DNA from 3 places in the Agaribacter flavus genome. Region 3 is predicted to be linked to each of the others. Evidence: predicted binding sites of a transcription regulator. Region 3 holds the regulator's gene; each other region holds the start of a gene.

Region 1 (5,851 bases), on a different contig from region 3:
AGCTCGTCTGTGATGGCGTCGATACCGACTGGTAGTTGCTCGATCAAGTCGTCAATTTGTTTTGCGCTATCAGGAATAAAGTGCTTTTCTTCTCTAAGCATCGTGTGCAGACGAAACAGAGTCATAGCTTGCTCTTTGGAAGTATATCGCGATATTTGTGTGGGAGATGTGGTGTTCACCTCTCTAGTCTTTAATACGCCCAAATCCCGCATTGAAAACTGATTAAGGCGGTCTCGGCAGTTGCCGAAGTACAGAAACAAAAAGTAGTTGATGACAGGATCTGCGTTTCGGGCAACATACGCCTTGGCTGTGGCAGAAAGCGTGATTTTTTTTACAGGCAAACGCTTACAGCTGCTAAGCCAGTCTGCTTTTGACGCACTTTTTTTGGGTGCTAGTGCAGCAAGTTTCGTTGTTTTACCTTCCGACACGTTGACGCATTCTTCATGCAGTTGGTGAAGCTCCTGTTTAGTTAACACCTCTAACAAAGCTAAGGCGTCGGCTTCCGTTACTGATCGCAGCCAGCCTTTTTCTTGAAGTGATGTTATTAATTTCGTGATGTTACTTAGTTCGCTAAAGCGTAAAGAGCTCGTTAAAATAAACGGATGTTTACGGTTAATACAACGCACAAGTAAACACTTTTCGTCATGTGAAGCTTGGGAGTATACCTCAATAAAAGCATGATGTTCTTTGCCTAACAGAGCTTTGTTGTGGCTGACAATATAGCTTAAAAACTCGTTAAAGTGCTCAAGGTAATAGTATGTAGGTAGTTCGCGCAAAACATGCCTTCGTAGGTAAAAAATTATCTGTCGCGTCAGCCCAAAAATAAATTGGGGCGTTGAGCAACGCACAATATTTTCGATATATGCTCTATCTAAGCTATATGCCGCTTTTGACAGCGGTCTTAAATGATACTGTGTTAATATACAGTGTTTGTCAAGGGTTCATGAAGATGAATCGAGGATCGTGTTATACAGCACAGAATAGGGGTCACTAGAATCAAAATTTGTTTTTCACGGATGAAAAACTAAAGTGTATATGGACATACTTGCCGCGTTTTTGATTCTAGTGACCCCTATTCTGTGCTGCATATTCCCCGTCGTTGCGATAAATCCAAATAATGCTAAACAGAGTAACTAAACATTGTAATAAAGCTTAGTTTACGCCGAATAGGGTGGGTAGAGGGATGAGTTTAAGCCATGCTGATACATTTGAGTGTCCTTATTGCATGACACGCAATGATATCGAAATTGATTTAGAAAATGATGTTGGTCAAGAGCAGATTGTAGATTGCCAAATATGCTGTTCGCCTATTGAGGTATCGATTGACGACAATGGCTTTGAATTATCGATAACTGTAAAACGAGATGATGAATAACACGATGATAGTGACACAAAATGATATTGAAAACATGGACAGTCGCTATCGAGCGCACTTTGTCAATTGTTTGTCCGGTTTCAAAAGTGCCAATCTTATCGGTACCTGCAGCAAGGATGGAATTGATAACCTGTGTATTGTTAGCTCGGTTTTTCATCTTGGCTCTCACCCTCCACTATTGGGGATGATCATGAGACCACACACAGTGCCAAGAGATACCTTAAAAAATATTAAGGATACCGGACAATATACCGTGAATCACGTTCATGCAGCATTGTTTGAGCAAGCGCACCAAAGCTCAGCCCGCTACCCAAGTGAAGAGAGTGAATTTGCGCACCTGAAGCTCAATCCACTAAGATCTTCTTGTATGTCCGCTCCCTTTGTAGCGGAAAGTCATCTTAGAATAGCACTTAAAGTACGCGATATCGTTGAAATAGCCGCCAACAACACTGAGTTAATTATTGGTGAAGTGATCGAGGTCAATGTGCCGGATCACAGTGTGCTAGAAGACGGCTTTATTGACTTGGAGGCGCTCAATACTGTGACTGTATCGGGTTTAGATAGTTATCACCAAACGACTTGTTTGGATCGACTCAGTTATGCAAAGCCCGATACCCCCCTGACTTCGATTAAAAAATAGTGTGAACATCAAAAATTACACGACACTTTAGAGGCAGTTTATTGCAGATTATTATTTTGTCGCATGCTTAGCGGTTGATTCTCTTCAATTAATTGTAGATCTTTTCAGTAAGTGTATTAGTATTAAGTGCAAAGACTATATCCTTCTTAAGTCTAAGAAATGGTATAGCGATGGATATCCACAAATCTGAACACAGTGCTAGATACTAGGCTAGACAATATAGTTCGGGTTAAAAAAGGCTTACTTTGAGGTAAGCCTTTGTTGTTTTTACGACAAGATAAAAACGAATAATTATCATTATCAGCCTACCAATGAGGAGATGTTATGAAACAATTTGATCGCCGAGGCTTCTTAAAACTCTCTGGATCGACGCTAATTGGCATGACCCTGGGTGGTGTAGCATTGAGAGCGAATGCACAAGAGAAACTATCTCTTGAAGATCCTACTGCCGTTGCACTCAAGTATACACACGAGTCGAAAGAAGAAGGCCAAAACTGCGCAAACTGCATGTATATTCAGGGCGAAGACGGTGCTGAATGGCGACCTTGTGGTATCTTCCCTGGAAAATTAGTCAGTGCCAAAGGATGGTGTAGCGCTTGGATGAAAAAGGCATAGCTTTTTATTGCGTTAATATGTACTGATTGCATAAACAATGTTGTTGTTTAAAAGTCCGTATTTACGGGCTTTTTTTATTCAAGTAATGTTGAACCACTACACAGTTTATTTCGAATAAGTGTGATTTATCTTCGTATTTTTCGATTGATTAGTCAGGTATTTATTGTTACTCGCAAGACGGAATAAGGCTTACACTTGCGCAAGTTTTTGATCTTTTGAAAGTTATTTCGTCTCGATATGACTATAAGCAAAGTGTTAATCAGGAATTTTGGGCGTGATTGAAGCGACGGCCTCATCAAGTAGTCGAAAAACCTGAACTATCTTGCTGTCTATCCGTAAAGGAAATAACAAGAAATATACAACCAAACTGTTTTACGACTAGGAGTATCGATGAAAAAAATTGTGTTAGCGAGCTTGTTATCAGCAATGAGTTTTGCGTCCATTGCCAACGTTTGTCAGGGTTACGGACCACAAACTCCACGAGACATAGATTCTTTGGAAGGAACAAATAAGCGAATCTTCAGTATTGCACCGCCTTCTGAGCAAATGAACCTATGTAATATTCACTTTCATAACAATGCTGAGCATAAGGCAAAGGATTTTTCTATCTATGCTGGCGAAGGTAAAAATGGCTATGGCGGTGGTTACATGTGCGGTATTAGCAAGGACTTGACACCCGCCGAACTCAAACCAACTGCTGCAAAAGTATGCGGCGGACTTAAGCCCGGCGATACCATTGAAATGCACTGGGTACATTCCTCTTGTGATGTGAAGCCCGGTGCAGGCTTGGGTAGCTGTTTGTCAGACAGTTGTGCAAACCCTAACTTGCGAGTAGAAACACAGGTATTTACTTTGGTTAATGACAGTGCGGCCATGGATTTCAACGATATGGATTATGATGGCAATATGAGTAACGGTTACCATCAGGCTAAGATGATCCCGAATACGACGGGCGCGCCTGTTGAGTTTTTGGGGTCAACAACGGGTCCATCTTACGATGCATCTCAAAAATGTTCACCGTTACAAGTCACATGGTCTGTTCGCCCACAATGTGCAAAACTTGATATTAACTCTATTGCGAAGTGGTGTGAAAGCAATGAGTTTGAAGAGAAGAAAGCACACGGCGTACGTCAACTCGTAACGGACAAGCGTTTACTTTCAGTCATTCACTAGCCAGTTACAACTTCACGCCATTGAAAAAGCCGAGCCTAGTATCGGCTTTTTTGTTGTCTGTCTTAAACCAACTACTTCAGTAGGTGGTTATCATTTTGAGTTAAGCAAACCAACAGCATTTTGTTACGCTGCCGATAGGTAGGTATATGATAATTACAAGATGCTTTAGATGACACACTCCACCTTTCTAACTATCCCTATTGATGAGCTCAAACCAGGCATGATGGTGCACAAAATTGGGCAACAAACTGGCAATTTGACGGTAAAAAGTAGAGGCCGAATAAAACACCCTGTTGTGATCAATCAACTTATTGCTTGTGGGGTGCAAACTGTAGTCATTGAGCGCACGAAACAAGTCACACAACAAACTATAGAAGCGCTTAATAAGAGGCGAAGTACGCTACAAGACAGCGTCAAAAACAAATCTGCAACACATATTGCGCCACTCAAAAGTGCAAGTAATACCCACAACAGTGTATTAGTGCCGCGCTCGACATCGGAAGAGTTTCAATATGCGGAACACCTTGTTATTGAAAGTAAAGAGTTATACAAAATTCAAGCATTGCGTGCTGAAAAAGGCCTATCTATAGACATCAGCGAGGCCTTAGCGCTAGTCAATGAGGTATACGACAGTTTACTTCGTAACCCCAATGCTTTGTTGTGCGTGAGCATGTTGAGAACGCAAGGCGAGTATTTTGCCAATCATGCCACTCACGTTGCTATCTTGTTGTGTTTCTTTGCTCAGCAACTTGGCATGTCTGAGCGAGATTGCAAACGTTTGGCAATTGTCGGCTATATATTTGATATTGGTATGGCTAAGATACCTGCAAATATAGTCCGCAAACTAGATAAACTCACCGTAGACGAGCAAGCCGTCATTCAATCACATGTAGAGCACTCCCTAGATTTAAGTGCCGGCTTAAAGCTCGACAATGAGCAAAGGCTTGCCATTGAACAACATCACGAGCGTTTGGATGGCACAGGATATCCATATGGGTTGGAAGGCGAAGAAATTCATAAACACGCCCGAATGCTAGCGATAGTTGATTGTTATGATGCCATTACCTCAAACCGACCTTTTCAGAAAGCGAAATCCCCTGCCTCTGCTTTAAAGGTAATATGCAATCGCGATTTTGGTTATGATCAGAAACTGGCGATAAAGTTTGTACGCAGTATTGGTATCTACCCCGTCGGTTCTCTTGTTGCCTTATCAAACAAAAAAATTGCTCTAGTAACAGAGTTAAACACCGAAAAACCGCTAAAGCCAAAAGTCAAAATATTGTTCTCGACAGCCAGTATGCAAAAAGTTGAGCCATCGTTGATCGATCTCAATGACGAAGGGCAAGATGTTACAATCTTGAAGCCCGTTATTGCAGAACATTACGGAATAAAACAATATGAAATCGATTTTAGTTAAAAAAATAATCAATAAATAATGCCAAAGTACTAAAAATTGGATAAGTTTGACTATACACATAGCCAATTTTTACTTTAGCCATATTAATGACGAATTTTTTGCAGCGTTTTTATATTGCCACTGCCTTGATGGTATTGTCTGTGACTTCGTCTGCTGTACCCACAAATATGCTGATTGTTTATCATATTGGTAATGATGATAAGTTGTATCAGGACTTCGAAAACGCCCTAACTGACAAGCTCAATACTAGTGTCGGCAGCCCGACTATTTTTGTAGAACACTTAGATTTACAGCGCTTTTCGTCGGTGGACTATGAAAAAAGTGTGCGCGCTTTGGTCATGGAAAAATACGCGAATATCGAATTAGATATTGTTATTTTTAACTCTGTCGCAGCAGCAAAAGTGTTTGACTTTGAACATCCCCTACTCGCCAATGCACATAAATTTATTCTTGAGCGAAGAGATGTATCGCCGTTCCTAGCCTCGGAGTATACGTTTAATCTGCGCTTGCATCCCGACTACACCAAACTTATCGACGTGGCTTCTCGGTCAACCAACAGTGAACATGTGTATTTGCTGACACCTGATGATCGTCAAGACAGTCAGCTTGAACGAATCAAACAGCAACTGTC
Region 2 (5,851 bases), on a different contig from region 3:
AACTGCTCACCTTGCTTAGAAGTAAGCTTTTCAAACAATTGATTCGACGTCTCGTTCACTGCAGTTTCAGCTTCTTGATAAATCTTATGACCACTAGTGGTCAGTTTTACCAAACTTACTCGGGCGTCACGAGGGTTTGCGGCTTTTTCGACTAAACCTATTTTTTCCATCGGAACTAACATACGAGTAATCCCTGAAGCTGTTAGACTCACTTTTTTAGCGAGTTCGACACGGCTTAAACAGTGCTTGGGCGCTGAAACTAGTTGGTTCATGACTAAGAATTCACTAAAGCTAATACCATGCATATTGAGCTGGCCTTCTATGTGTTTGCTTAGATTGTTGTAGGTGTCGCCAAGTTGGACGACTAACTCGGAATTTTGAGATAAAGCCATAACAAATTAACTTAACATATAATTGATTAATCAAGTATTGATCAATTATATGGGTTTGTCTAGAGCAAAAGTTTATGGTTTGATGTTGTTGGCCGCTGCTGTTGACAACATGCCATCGTTATTTGTATGAGTACTGAACAACTGCTCATTACGTACTGCGGTCGTTCGATTTAAATTGTGTATTGGTGCGCGTTAAATGTGACTAGATTCCTTATGAAGTCTTTCTGCCTATCGCTCTCGTCCTCATCTAAATCGTTGATTGCCCACAATACTTCATCTGCATAGACAAGCAAAAGCATACTTTGCCAGCTTTCTTTTTCAATTTCGGTCATTTGAATATGTTTTTTATAACCTGAAAGAAACAACTCCCATTCTTCTGGCGTAAAAACTCTGTTTGGAGCGGAGTCTTCACATGTGTGAAAAAGAAGCAACGCTAGCGATAGGTCAAATATTCTTGGCACCTTCCCCGCGTTGTCGGTATCAATTAGAACGGGTTTGTTAGTCTGATAAACTAAATTACTGGCTTTGAAGTCCCACGTGCAATCAGAAGTCGGAAGTTCCTGTCTTGCTAGGTTACTAAACCTTTTCGATGCTTCTAGTGCTATGGCGCGAAATAGCTTTTGACCTTCATGCGAATTAAATTCTGTTGGGTAACACTTCGAAATTATCTGAATGTCTTCAGCAACCTCATCATAAAATTCGCCATCATAGTTTTCCCACGAAAAGCCATGCTCGAAAACACTGTCAGATGTAGCATGAATTCTCCCAAGCAACTCACCTGCGCCGTGTATTTGCTCTTCGTTAGCCTGATATTTATTCCCTTTTATAAATGGGTAGACAACCCAATTTTCCGTTCCTATCGAATGATAGAACTTCTTCTTGAACGCTATTGGGAGAATTGTTTCAATTCCGCTACCTTTTATAGTTTGTTGCCAAGTTAGTAGATTTGCAAGTCTATCTGTTTGCTCTTTGGTTCTTTTGATTATGACTTCTTCAGTGTCAATTATGCTCTTATATACAGGCGCATATTTGTATATAGATTTGGTGTCTTTCTTTAAGTCGAAATACTCAAAAACGTCCATAATTCTCCATCTTAGCTTCTGGCTTTTACAATTAGTTTTTCTCGCAAAAATTGAAATGGCATGCGGATTTCATTAAAGCGAGAAAGATAATGCACTTTAGATGCATTTTTCATCGCTCACAACAAGGTAATTTATTTCAACGAAAAAGAGATCGCACACGCACACGCATCCAAACCAAAAAACTTGATCTAAATCAAAAACCTTTTATACTTTCAGAAAATATTGAATCTTCAGAAACAAACATTATGCAAATGACACCGATGATCGAATCTTTTGTATTTCACTTTGGTGAAATGGGCAGCCGTTGGGGGTTTAATCGCACTGTCGGCCAAATTTATGCGCTTTTGGTTTTGAGCGAATCAGCGTTAAGTGCAAATAAAATTGGTGAGTTATTAGGCATCTCTCGCGGCAATGTGAGCATGGGCTTAAAGGAATTACACAGTTGGCAATTGGTGCAAACCACTTATAAGCAAGGGGATAGGAAAGACTATTACCAAACCAAAGGCAGTATTTGGGACATGGCTAACAAGGTTTTTGAAGAGCGACGCAAACGCGAAATGGATCCTACCTTATCGCTATTAAGGGATATTTTACTCGATGAACCGGCTAACTCTCAAGAAGCCCATGCGCAACAAAAAATACACGAAATACACGATTTACTCGAAAACATCACGCATTGGACGCAAAGCTTGCAAACCTTATCTCCTGAAAAGCTCAATACCTTAATGAAGCTTGGCTCGGGTGTAGGAAAGGTACTTGACTTAAAAGACAAGCTTATTCAAAAAAAAGCGGAGTGAGCGCAATCAATAGCGCATATCGGGGTAAAAAAATTCTTAATTTACCAGAGGTAATCAATAATGGACGTTTTGCTGCTATCGCGGATCCAGTTTGCCGCAAACATTAGCTTTCATATTCTGTTTCCAACCATCACCATCGCCCTTGGTTGGCTACTTTTTTATTTTAAAATCCGATTTGATTTGTCTAAGCACCCCGTCTGGATGCGTGCCTATCGGTTTTGGGTAAAGGTATTTGCGCTTACCTTTGCTTTGGGCGTGGTGAGTGGCATAACCATGTCATTTCAATTTGGTACCAATTGGCCCGGATTTATGGAAACCATTGGCAATATTGCTGGGCCATTGCTGGCTTATGAAATTTTGACTGCTTTCTTTTTAGAAGCAACCATGCTTGGCATCATGTTGTTTGGTTTTAATCGTGTGCCTGCTTGGGCTCACACTCTGGCCACGTTCTTGGTGGCATTGGGGACGAGTATGTCTGCCTTTTGGATCCTCGCATTAAACTCTTGGATGCACACCCCTGCAGGCTTTGAAATGAAAGACGGCGTTGCACACGCTACTGACTGGTTGGCTATTATTTTCAACCCCTCATTTCCGTATCGCTTAACACATACGCTACTGAGCTCTGCATTAACCGTGTGCTTTTTAGTCGCAGGTATCAGCGCATACCGCATTTATCGAGGCGATAACAAAAAAGCACCTCGACTCAGTTTAAAAACTGCGCTCTTTACTGCGGCAATACTTGCGCCAAGCCAAGCCTTTGTGGGTGATTTACATGGTCTTAATACTTTGCAGCACCAGCCTGCCAAAATCGCTGCAATGGAAGGGGTATGGCAAACACAAAAAGGCGCGCCTCTTGTGCTCTTTAGCATACCAGATGCTGAGACTAAAACGCATCGCTTTTCGATAGAGATACCCAAACTCGCCAGTGTCATCCTAACCCATGATCCAGAAGGAGAAATAAAAGGTATCGATGCATTTGCCGACGCCCACCCGCCTGTAGTACCCGTGTTTTTCAGTTTTCGGGTGATGGTTGGGATCGGGTTAGTGATGATTATCCTAGCTTGGTGGACAAGTTATTCATTATTAAAAAACAAGCGCTTATCCACAACACAACTTAAGCTTGTAATGGCAATGACGTTTTCAGGTTGGCTTGCGAGCTTAGCGGGTTGGTATGTCACTGAAATAGGGAGGCAACCCTACTTGGTTACTGGTGTTCTTAGGACAGCTGACGCAGTGACAACAATAGCTGGAGAAAACGTGGCGCTCACGCTCGTCGCGTACTTGACTATCTATGCAGTACTATTGGTCGCTTACATATCCACCCTTTTAAACCTTGCACGTAAAGCAGTGAATGTAGAAGAGTACGACTTAAAGATACCCGGCGTACCGGAGACAAAGGCGTATTCAAATCCCAATGTTCAAAGAGGAGCGCAACTATGATGGATTTAAGTCACCCTCAACTGGCTATCATATTTGCCAGCTTAACCGCCTTATCCATATTAGTATATGCCATACTCGATGGTTATGACCTAGGTGTAGGTATTTGCCTATCGATGAGCAAGGAAGAATGGCGAGACACCGAGATCGCCTCCATTGGACCTTTTTGGGATGCTAACGAAACTTGGCTAGTACTGGCTGTCGGTTTGCTGCTTGTGGCATTTCCGGTCGCGCATAGCGAAATCCTAAGGGTATTGTATTTACCCGCCTCATTATTACTCATTGCATTGATCTTACGCGGGGTTGCCTTCGACTTTAGAGCCAAAGTAAAGCCAAAAAATAAAATCCACTGGGATATATGTTTTAAAGTTGGCTCTATTTTGGCCGCATTTAGCCAGGGCTTTATGCTAGGTATCTATATTATGGGATTAAAATACAACATATGGAGCAGTCTATTTGCCGTATTTAGCGGTGTGTGTGTCATCGCAGCCTATGCACTTATCGGTAATACTTGGTTGATATTGAAAACCTCTGGTGAACTGCAAAAACGGGCGATACAGCGCAGTAAACAAGCAGGCATAGTGAGCTTTATTGGTATACTCACAGTGTGTTTGGTCAATCCTTTAGTAAACGCAAATGTCTTGGCTGTGTGGACGCAGCTGCCAATGGCCTATTTATATGCCGCAATTCCCTTGTTGTGCTTTGTCATGTTTGCCTTGGGATACGCGGTACTCAAGCGCTTACCTCTAAAAAACGACAGTGGTGCTTGGTTGCCATTTTTGATGACTAGCATAGTATTTGTAAGTTGTTTTGTCGGCTTGACCCTAAGCTTTTACCCTTATGTCGTACCGAACACGCTGACGATATATCAAGCTGCCAGTGCTAAATCCTCACTTGAGATCATGCTCTACGGCACTCTCGTTGTGGTGCCAATTATTGTTATGTACACCTTTATCGCGTACTACGCATTTAGAGGAAAGGCCGACACCCTAAGGTACTATTAGGCTTTTTTACTGATGGACAAGACTGGCTGCATTTGATTCCCAGTTTTGTCCCTCGAATTCGAACCTAGCTTTTTGACAAGGGCAACTGCCTTTGTGCTTAACATACACCTCAACTTATGAAGCTTGTTAAGTATATTGCCCATTAATCCCTAAAAACGGCATTTATACTATACTTTTGACTAGTACAAATTATTGGCATAAGTCACTGTTATTGTTTCTATATTGATACACAAGCCATAAAACCAAAATTATTTTACTTTTTTTTAAAACTAAGCAATTAAAGAAATTCATAAAATACACGGTAAATATTAAGTAATTGATTTTTATTTGTTTATCTATTTTATTCAAGTCTCATCTTGACTCGATAATTTACACTTAAGTATAGAATTTTCCGGTTTTAAGGCTCAACCAAAGTATAAATATATCTACACGTTTTTTTTCAGCTTATACATAGTTATTTCAGTTAATACTTTCCTATCAAAATCGGAGTGCTTAAATCCGTCTCGCCTTCAAACACAAATATGAACTTGAGGGAACAAACACACAATTTTGAAAAAAGGATATTAATTATGAACAAATTTAAATTAGGTGCTTTAATCACTGCTTCTTTAGTATCGACTGCTTCTTTCGCGGCAAGCGAAACATTTAACGCAAGTGTGACAGCCGCTGCGGATGCCACTATCACAAACTCTACCGCTATCGACTTTGGCACCGTGCAGGTTGCGTCTGGCTCGGTTTGTACGATGGATGCCGCCGGTGCTGTGACAGGTGATTGTGATGCTTCAGCCGCTGAGATTGCACTAGGACAAGTGGACATCTCAGGTCTACTCCCTAATACCGGCGTAACAGTCGAACTCACATTTTCAGCAGGCACTAACGTTACGTTTGTTCCGTCTTTTGACATCAACAATGCAACCACAACTTCAGACGGTCATGCTTCAGCTGACGGTGCAATTAGTGTAACCACTGATGGCTCAGGTACCGATTTACTTATTGACGTGTACGGACAGCTTACTGTTAACAACACTTTGACTCCAGGCGCAGACGAAACTGCACCTTATACAGTAGAAGTATTATTTAACTAAAGACTGTTGAAGCTATTGAGTGGCATCGCGGCTCAATAGCTTTGTTGCATCAGA
Region 3 (5,851 bases):
ATAAAATTGTTCAGCTATCAGGCGTCCTAAAACGTCTAAAACAAATTGGTTATGATGGGCTACCTTTTCAGCCCGATGATCACGAAGCTTCATACAAAAAAGAACAAAAATCTTACCTTAAAAAGCTAGGGCTTGCGGGGATCATGACCATGCAAGTCATGATGTTAGCGTTTGGGCAATATTTTGATGTATTTGGTAATCTTGAAGCAGATACCATTGGCTATTTTAATGCGGTTAGCTTACTACTGACAACACCCGTTGTACTGTATTCCGGTAGCGTGTTTTATTTGAGTGCGATAAAGGCGTTTCAAGCTTACACAGTTAATATGGACGTGCCTATCAGTGTTGCGATACTCGCTACTTACATCGCTGGCTTGTTGGCAGTGAATAGTGAAGGCGGCGAAGTATATTTTGAATCCATATGTATGTTTGTTTTCTTTCTGTTGGTCAGCCGATTTTTAGAGCATCGATCGCGACATAAAGCAGCTGAATTGTCTTCTAATATGCTAAAACTGATCCCCGTCACCGCATCAAAGTGGCAAGAAGGCGCATGGCATTCTGTACTTGCAAAACAACTACGAGTAGATGACAAAGTCATGGTAAAAGCGGGAGAATCGATTCCGATAGACGGTACTATTGTCGAAGGGCAAACAACGATAAACGAGTCTATGTTGACCGGTGAATTTGCGCCGGTGTTAAAAACAGTTGGGGATCCTGTATATGCAGGTACAATTAATCAAGAAGGGACAATCAGCCTAGCGGTTTCAAAAAGCATTAAATACGCAGTGATGAACCAGATACTGCGTTTACAGGAAGTTGCCCTTTCGAGTAAACCTAAAGTGGCACAAATTGCTGATCAATTTTCGCGTTATTTTGTGTTGGCAGTGCTACTGATTAGTGGTTTGAGTTATGCGTACTGGCATCACCAAGGTAATCCAGATGCATTTTGGATTACGATATCCATTTTGGTAGCAACCTGCCCTTGTGCACTTGGCCTCGCAACACCCTCAGCGCTTACCTGTGCGATGGCACATTTAAACAAAAAAGGCATTTTATTAAAGCGTGCAGATGCGCTGGAACAAATTACCCTAGCCAGCGATATTGTATTCGACAAAACAGGCACACTAACGCTTGGCGAGTTTTCAATACAAAAGATGCATGTGAATCAAGCACAAATCACATCATGTCAGTTGTTCAAAGCTTTGTATGCAGGCAAGCTAAAAACACTTGAGGATCAAAAACAGGCTGTACTCAATGTAGCCGCTAATATTGAACAATATTCAGAACACCCAATAGCGAAAGCCTTTTCGCTCGAACAAACACTTAGCTTAAATGTAAGTGCAGTCAATATTGTGATTGGTAAAGGCATTAGTGCACAAATTGACGGCTTTGAATGCCATATCGGGTCAAAGGCGTTGATTGCTGAGGTTTTGGTTAAAAATAGCAGTAGGAGCAACACTCAGCTTGATACAAACTTTACGCTCAGTGACGCCAATGTCTACATGCTTGTTGACGGCGTGTTGATTGCTGAATTTTGTCTCAGTGATACACATCAGCCCGAAGCCGCTCAGCTTATTAAACAATTGAGTCAATACAAACTATCAATACTCAGCGGTGATGAGCAAGCTAATGTCGAGAAAGTGGCGGATGAATTAGGGGTTAAATACGCCTATGGTAATAACACGCCAGAACAAAAACTTCAGTTTGTGAAAGACGCACAGGCTGCTGGTCGCTCCCTCATTATGCTCGGTGATGGCATTAATGATGCTCCTGTGCTTGCCGCTGCCGACGTTTCAGTTGCCGTTGGCAAGGCCTCAGATTTAGCGAAAAACGCCGCTGACCTTGTCCTGCTGGGCTTTCGCTTGAATGCGTTGCATGATTTACTCAATATGGCCAAGCGCACTAAAGCAAAAATAAAACAAAACATTGGCTGGGCGCTGACTTATAATTTTATTGTATTACCGTTTGCCATCAGTGGTATGTTAAGCCCGTGGCAAGCTGCTTTAGGTATGTCAGTGAGTTCGATCATTGTCGTGTATAATTCTACTCGTCTAATGAAGTAGAGTGCGGTTCAGCATCAACCCTTAAATGGAATTTAGCGATATTGAGTGTTGAACTGTGCAAAGTTGTGTAGTTCTGATAAATCGATCCTAAGAGAGAAATCGAATGAGTATAATTTATGTGCTTATCCCCCTAGCAGTCATCATTGTATGCATTGGCGTAGCAGTGTTTTTTTGGGCTGTGCGTAACAATCAATTCGATGATTTAGAGCGACAAGGTTATAGCATTTTGTTTGACGACGACATTGAGCAGGGTGAGCAGCAACAAAACAATGAAAACCTAAGGTTGAGTGAGGATAAACCCTCTCGAACATCTCATCCGAGCGATCATGCAGGAAATTAACCTGCTCGCTGCCTTTTTTATTGGTATTGCTGGCAGCGTTCATTGTGTAGGTATGTGTGGGGGGCTTGTAACCGCCTTTACTTTTGGCATGCCAGTTAACGCAAATAAACAGCTATTTACCCTTGCATACAATTGCGGTCGCATTTTATCCTATACCTTGGTTGGCACTTTCACTGGTTATCTTGGTAGTATCGTCAGTTCAGCCAATCACACTGATTTTCCCATACTCGAATACATTAGCATTGGCTTTTTAATCTTGCTCGCGTTGTATATTAGTGATCTGTGGAAGGGCTTGTCTTACCTCGAACGCCTAGGCGGCTTACTATGGAGGCGAGTACAGCCATTGAGTAAGCGATTTATACCAATCAAAAACACTAAGCACGCCTTTGTATACGGCATGATTTGGGGCTACCTCCCCTGTGGTCTTGTATACTCTGCGCTTACGTGGAGTCTGGCTTCAGGGAGTGCCGTTAACGGTGCGCTGCTCATGCTAGCTTTTGGTTTAGGTACCCTACCCGCACTGCTGTTAATTAGTTTTGGTGCTAAGCAACTTGTCCCCTTACTTCAACACAAAGTATCGCGATATGTTCTCGCATTGACGCTTTTTTCAAGTGCAGTTTTTTTGCTTTTTCGCTAATTAACGAGTAAATTGTTTCGAATAGTCACTAGCACAATTGCTTCATCCCTGAGAGCTTGGTATGTCCAATAAATCCAGTCTATCCATTCATTGTCAAAGTTGTAGTTTTAGTCATCTTTGTTTACCCGTTTCGCTTAACAAAACAGAGATGGCGTCTTTAGATGAAATTATTGAACGTAAAAAACCGCTGCATAAAAATGATAAGCTAATAAGCAGTGGTGATGCTTTTCAAAGTCTTTTTGCGGTTCGCTCGGGATCTTTTAAATCTTATATCAGTGATAAAGATGGTGTTGAGCAGATCATAGGCTTTCATTTTCCAGGCGATATTATTGGTTTTGATGCACTTAAAAACGAAATTCACGAGAGTTACACCCAAGCTCTAGAGACTGCAATGGTTTGTGAGTTACCGTATGAAACGCTTGATGATATGTCGATGAAGTATCCACAATTGCGAAAGCAAATAATGCGCTTTATGAGCGCAGAGATTAAGCATGATCATGATCTTATGATGTTGCTAAGCAAGCGTAGCGCAGAAGAAAAGCTCCTATATTTTATCTCACATTTGTCTCAACGCTTTGATGAACGAGGCTTTTCGGCCAAGCAATTCAATTTGTCTATGACGCGCAATGAAATAGGCAATTACTTAGGTTTAACCGTTGAAACGGTTAGCCGTTTACTCACCAAGTTTCAAAAAGATGCGTTAATAAAAGTAGATGGTAAACTGATCACGATAATCGATCCTCAAGCAATCAGCGATCGTTTACCGGATACTAGCGTCGCGGTCTAATAGGGCGCTGGAAAACAACAATACAGCAGCCGATTGAATATCCTTCACAACCCTTGCAAAATTTATTTTTCACGGATGAAAAACCAAAGCGTATATGGATATACTCGCAGCGATTTTGCAAGGGTTGTGAAGGATATTCAATCGGCTGCTGTATTGTTTGCATGATTCCCCCGTTAGCGATTGTAATAATTTTAGCAAGCCTAAAAAAAAACCAAAAGTTATTGTATACTTCAGGCGTTTTTTCGTAAGTATCAAGATATATGTCTGTAAATATTAAAAACTCTAGCAGTTTCAACAAACTGCAAAAGCGTATTCGCCGTGAAGCAGGTAAAGCTGTAATTGATTTCAATATGATCGAAGAAGGCGATCACATTATGGTATGCCTGTCGGGGGGTAAAGACAGCTATGCCATGCTGGATACCTTGTTATACCTCCAAAAAGTCGCACCCATTTCGTTCACGCTCGTCGCCGTAAACCTCGATCAAAAACAGCCCGGTTTTCCAGAAGAAGTATTACCCAATTATTTGCAAGGCTTAGGAATCGATTACAAAATTGTAGAAGAAGATACTTACACTATCGTAAAAGACAAGATCCCTGAGGGTAAGACAACTTGCTCACTGTGTTCGCGTTTAAGGCGCGGTATTTTATATCGCGTTGCGCAGGAGTTGGGAGCAACGAAGATCGCACTCGGGCATCATCGCGATGATATCTTAGAAACACTATTTTTAAATATGTTCTACGGTGGAAAACTAAAATCAATGCCACCTAAACTGGTAAGCGATGATGGCAGCAATATAGTGATTCGTCCTCTCGCCTACTGTAAAGAAAGCGATATAGAAAAATACGCTCGACATATGGCCTTCCCTATCATTCCGTGTAACTTGTGTGGTTCTCAAGAAAACCTCCAGCGGAAAAATATTAAACTGATGCTACAAGACTGGCAAAAGCGTTTTCCGGGTCGTATAGAATCTATGTTTACTGCGCTTCAAAATATCGCGCCCTCGCATTTACTTGATAAAAGTTTGTACGACTTTTCAGATCTAAGAACAAAAGAAGGTGGAGAAAGTCAGGGCGACACGGCATTTGATCCGATAGACATCCCCCTATCTTTTAACAACGAGCAGCAAGGCATTGAAGACATGGAAAGTCAGGAAAGTATTGCTATTGTCGAGCTGAAATAATAAGGAAAGTATAGTGAAAATTGGACTCGCATTGGGCGCAGGGGCAGCAAGAGGATGGGCGCATATCGGTATCATAAAGGCACTCGAGAAAGTAGGTGTTAAGGTTGATGTGGTAGCGGGCTGTTCAATTGGTGCGTATGTTGGCGCCGCTTACGCTAGCGGAAAACTAGAAGAACTTGAAGAATGGGCTTTCACGCTGACTGAATGGCAAGTATTTGGTTTACTTGGCATCGGGTTTCGACGCGGAGGTTTAGCCACTGGCTTAAGAGTATTCGAAAAACATCGCAATGAGTTTTGCGCGCCCTCTTTTGAAACAATGAACAAACCCTTTGCGGCGGTAGCAACCGATCTATACTCAGGAAAAGAGGTTGTATTTGATCGAGGGGATGTTAGTAACGCAATTCAAGCCTCATGTGCAATTCCCGCCTTATTTACACCAATTGAAAACAATGGTCGATGGCTGGTTGATGGTGCCGTCGTTAATCCTGTTCCCGTTAACCAATGTCGGCAATTAGGGGCTGATTTTGTGATTGCAGTCAATCTCTCGGCTGATTTTCGTCCGCAACTCATGCAAAAATGTGAGCCTGAGCACAAGCGCATCCAGGAAAAAACAGATGAATTCATGGAAAAAGGCAGCCCAGGATTTATGAAGCAATGGTTTTCCCCTGCGCCAAAAGGCAACAAGAAAAATACGCCGCCGGGTATCATGAGTGTCATGAGTTCGTCTTTGGAGATTCTACAAGCTAGAGTGACACGTTCAAGGTTGGCAGGTGATCCACCTGACTTACTAATAGAGCCACAACTCCGTGACGTTGGTCTATTGGAGTTTCATCGTGCACAAGA

The links. The regulator FNR, encoded in region 3, switches genes on or off when oxygen is low (the NO sensors DNR and NnrR bind a similar motif). The targets are predictions, from matches to a motif close to TTGATCTAGATCAA.
Region 1: ACFOHL_RS07585 (high-potential iron-sulfur protein) is a predicted target of FNR. The motif match lies at 2,090-2,103, and genes of this name have one in related genera.
Region 2: ACFOHL_RS07300 (GbsR/MarR family transcriptional regulator) is a predicted target of FNR. The motif match lies at 1,658-1,671, and genes of this name have one in related genera.

The regions. Positions count from the first base shown of each region.
Region 1 covers NZ_JBHRSW010000011.1:69,504-75,354, forward strand. The annotation lists gene ACFOHL_RS07570 (exonuclease domain-containing protein) at 1-776, opposite strand, end outside; gene ACFOHL_RS07575 (CPXCG motif-containing cysteine-rich protein) at 1,184-1,375, shown strand; gene ACFOHL_RS07580 (flavin reductase family protein) at 1,365-2,015, shown strand; gene ACFOHL_RS07585 (high-potential iron-sulfur protein) at 2,340-2,630, shown strand; gene ACFOHL_RS07590 (delta-class carbonic anhydrase) at 3,021-3,803, shown strand; gene ACFOHL_RS07595 (HD-GYP domain-containing protein) at 3,973-5,220, shown strand; gene ACFOHL_RS07600 (hybrid sensor histidine kinase/response regulator) at 5,307-5,851, shown strand, end outside.
Region 2 covers NZ_JBHRSW010000011.1:10,639-16,489, reverse strand. The annotation lists gene ACFOHL_RS07310 (MarR family winged helix-turn-helix transcriptional regulator) at 1-392, opposite strand, end outside; gene ACFOHL_RS07305 (phosphotransferase) at 563-1,474, opposite strand; gene ACFOHL_RS07300 (GbsR/MarR family transcriptional regulator) at 1,720-2,271, shown strand; gene ACFOHL_RS07295 (cytochrome ubiquinol oxidase subunit I) at 2,329-3,711, shown strand; gene cydB (cytochrome d ubiquinol oxidase subunit II) at 3,708-4,712, shown strand; gene ACFOHL_RS07285 (hypothetical protein) at 5,282-5,797, shown strand.
Region 3 covers NZ_JBHRSW010000014.1:242,740-248,590, forward strand. The annotation lists gene ACFOHL_RS08845 (heavy metal translocating P-type ATPase) at 1-2,063, shown strand, start outside; gene ccoS (cbb3-type cytochrome oxidase assembly protein CcoS) at 2,167-2,403, shown strand; gene ACFOHL_RS08855 (sulfite exporter TauE/SafE family protein) at 2,390-3,040, shown strand; gene fnr (fumarate/nitrate reduction transcriptional regulator Fnr) at 3,102-3,827, shown strand; gene ttcA (tRNA 2-thiocytidine(32) synthetase TtcA) at 4,088-5,008, shown strand; gene rssA (patatin-like phospholipase RssA) at 5,022-5,851, shown strand, end outside.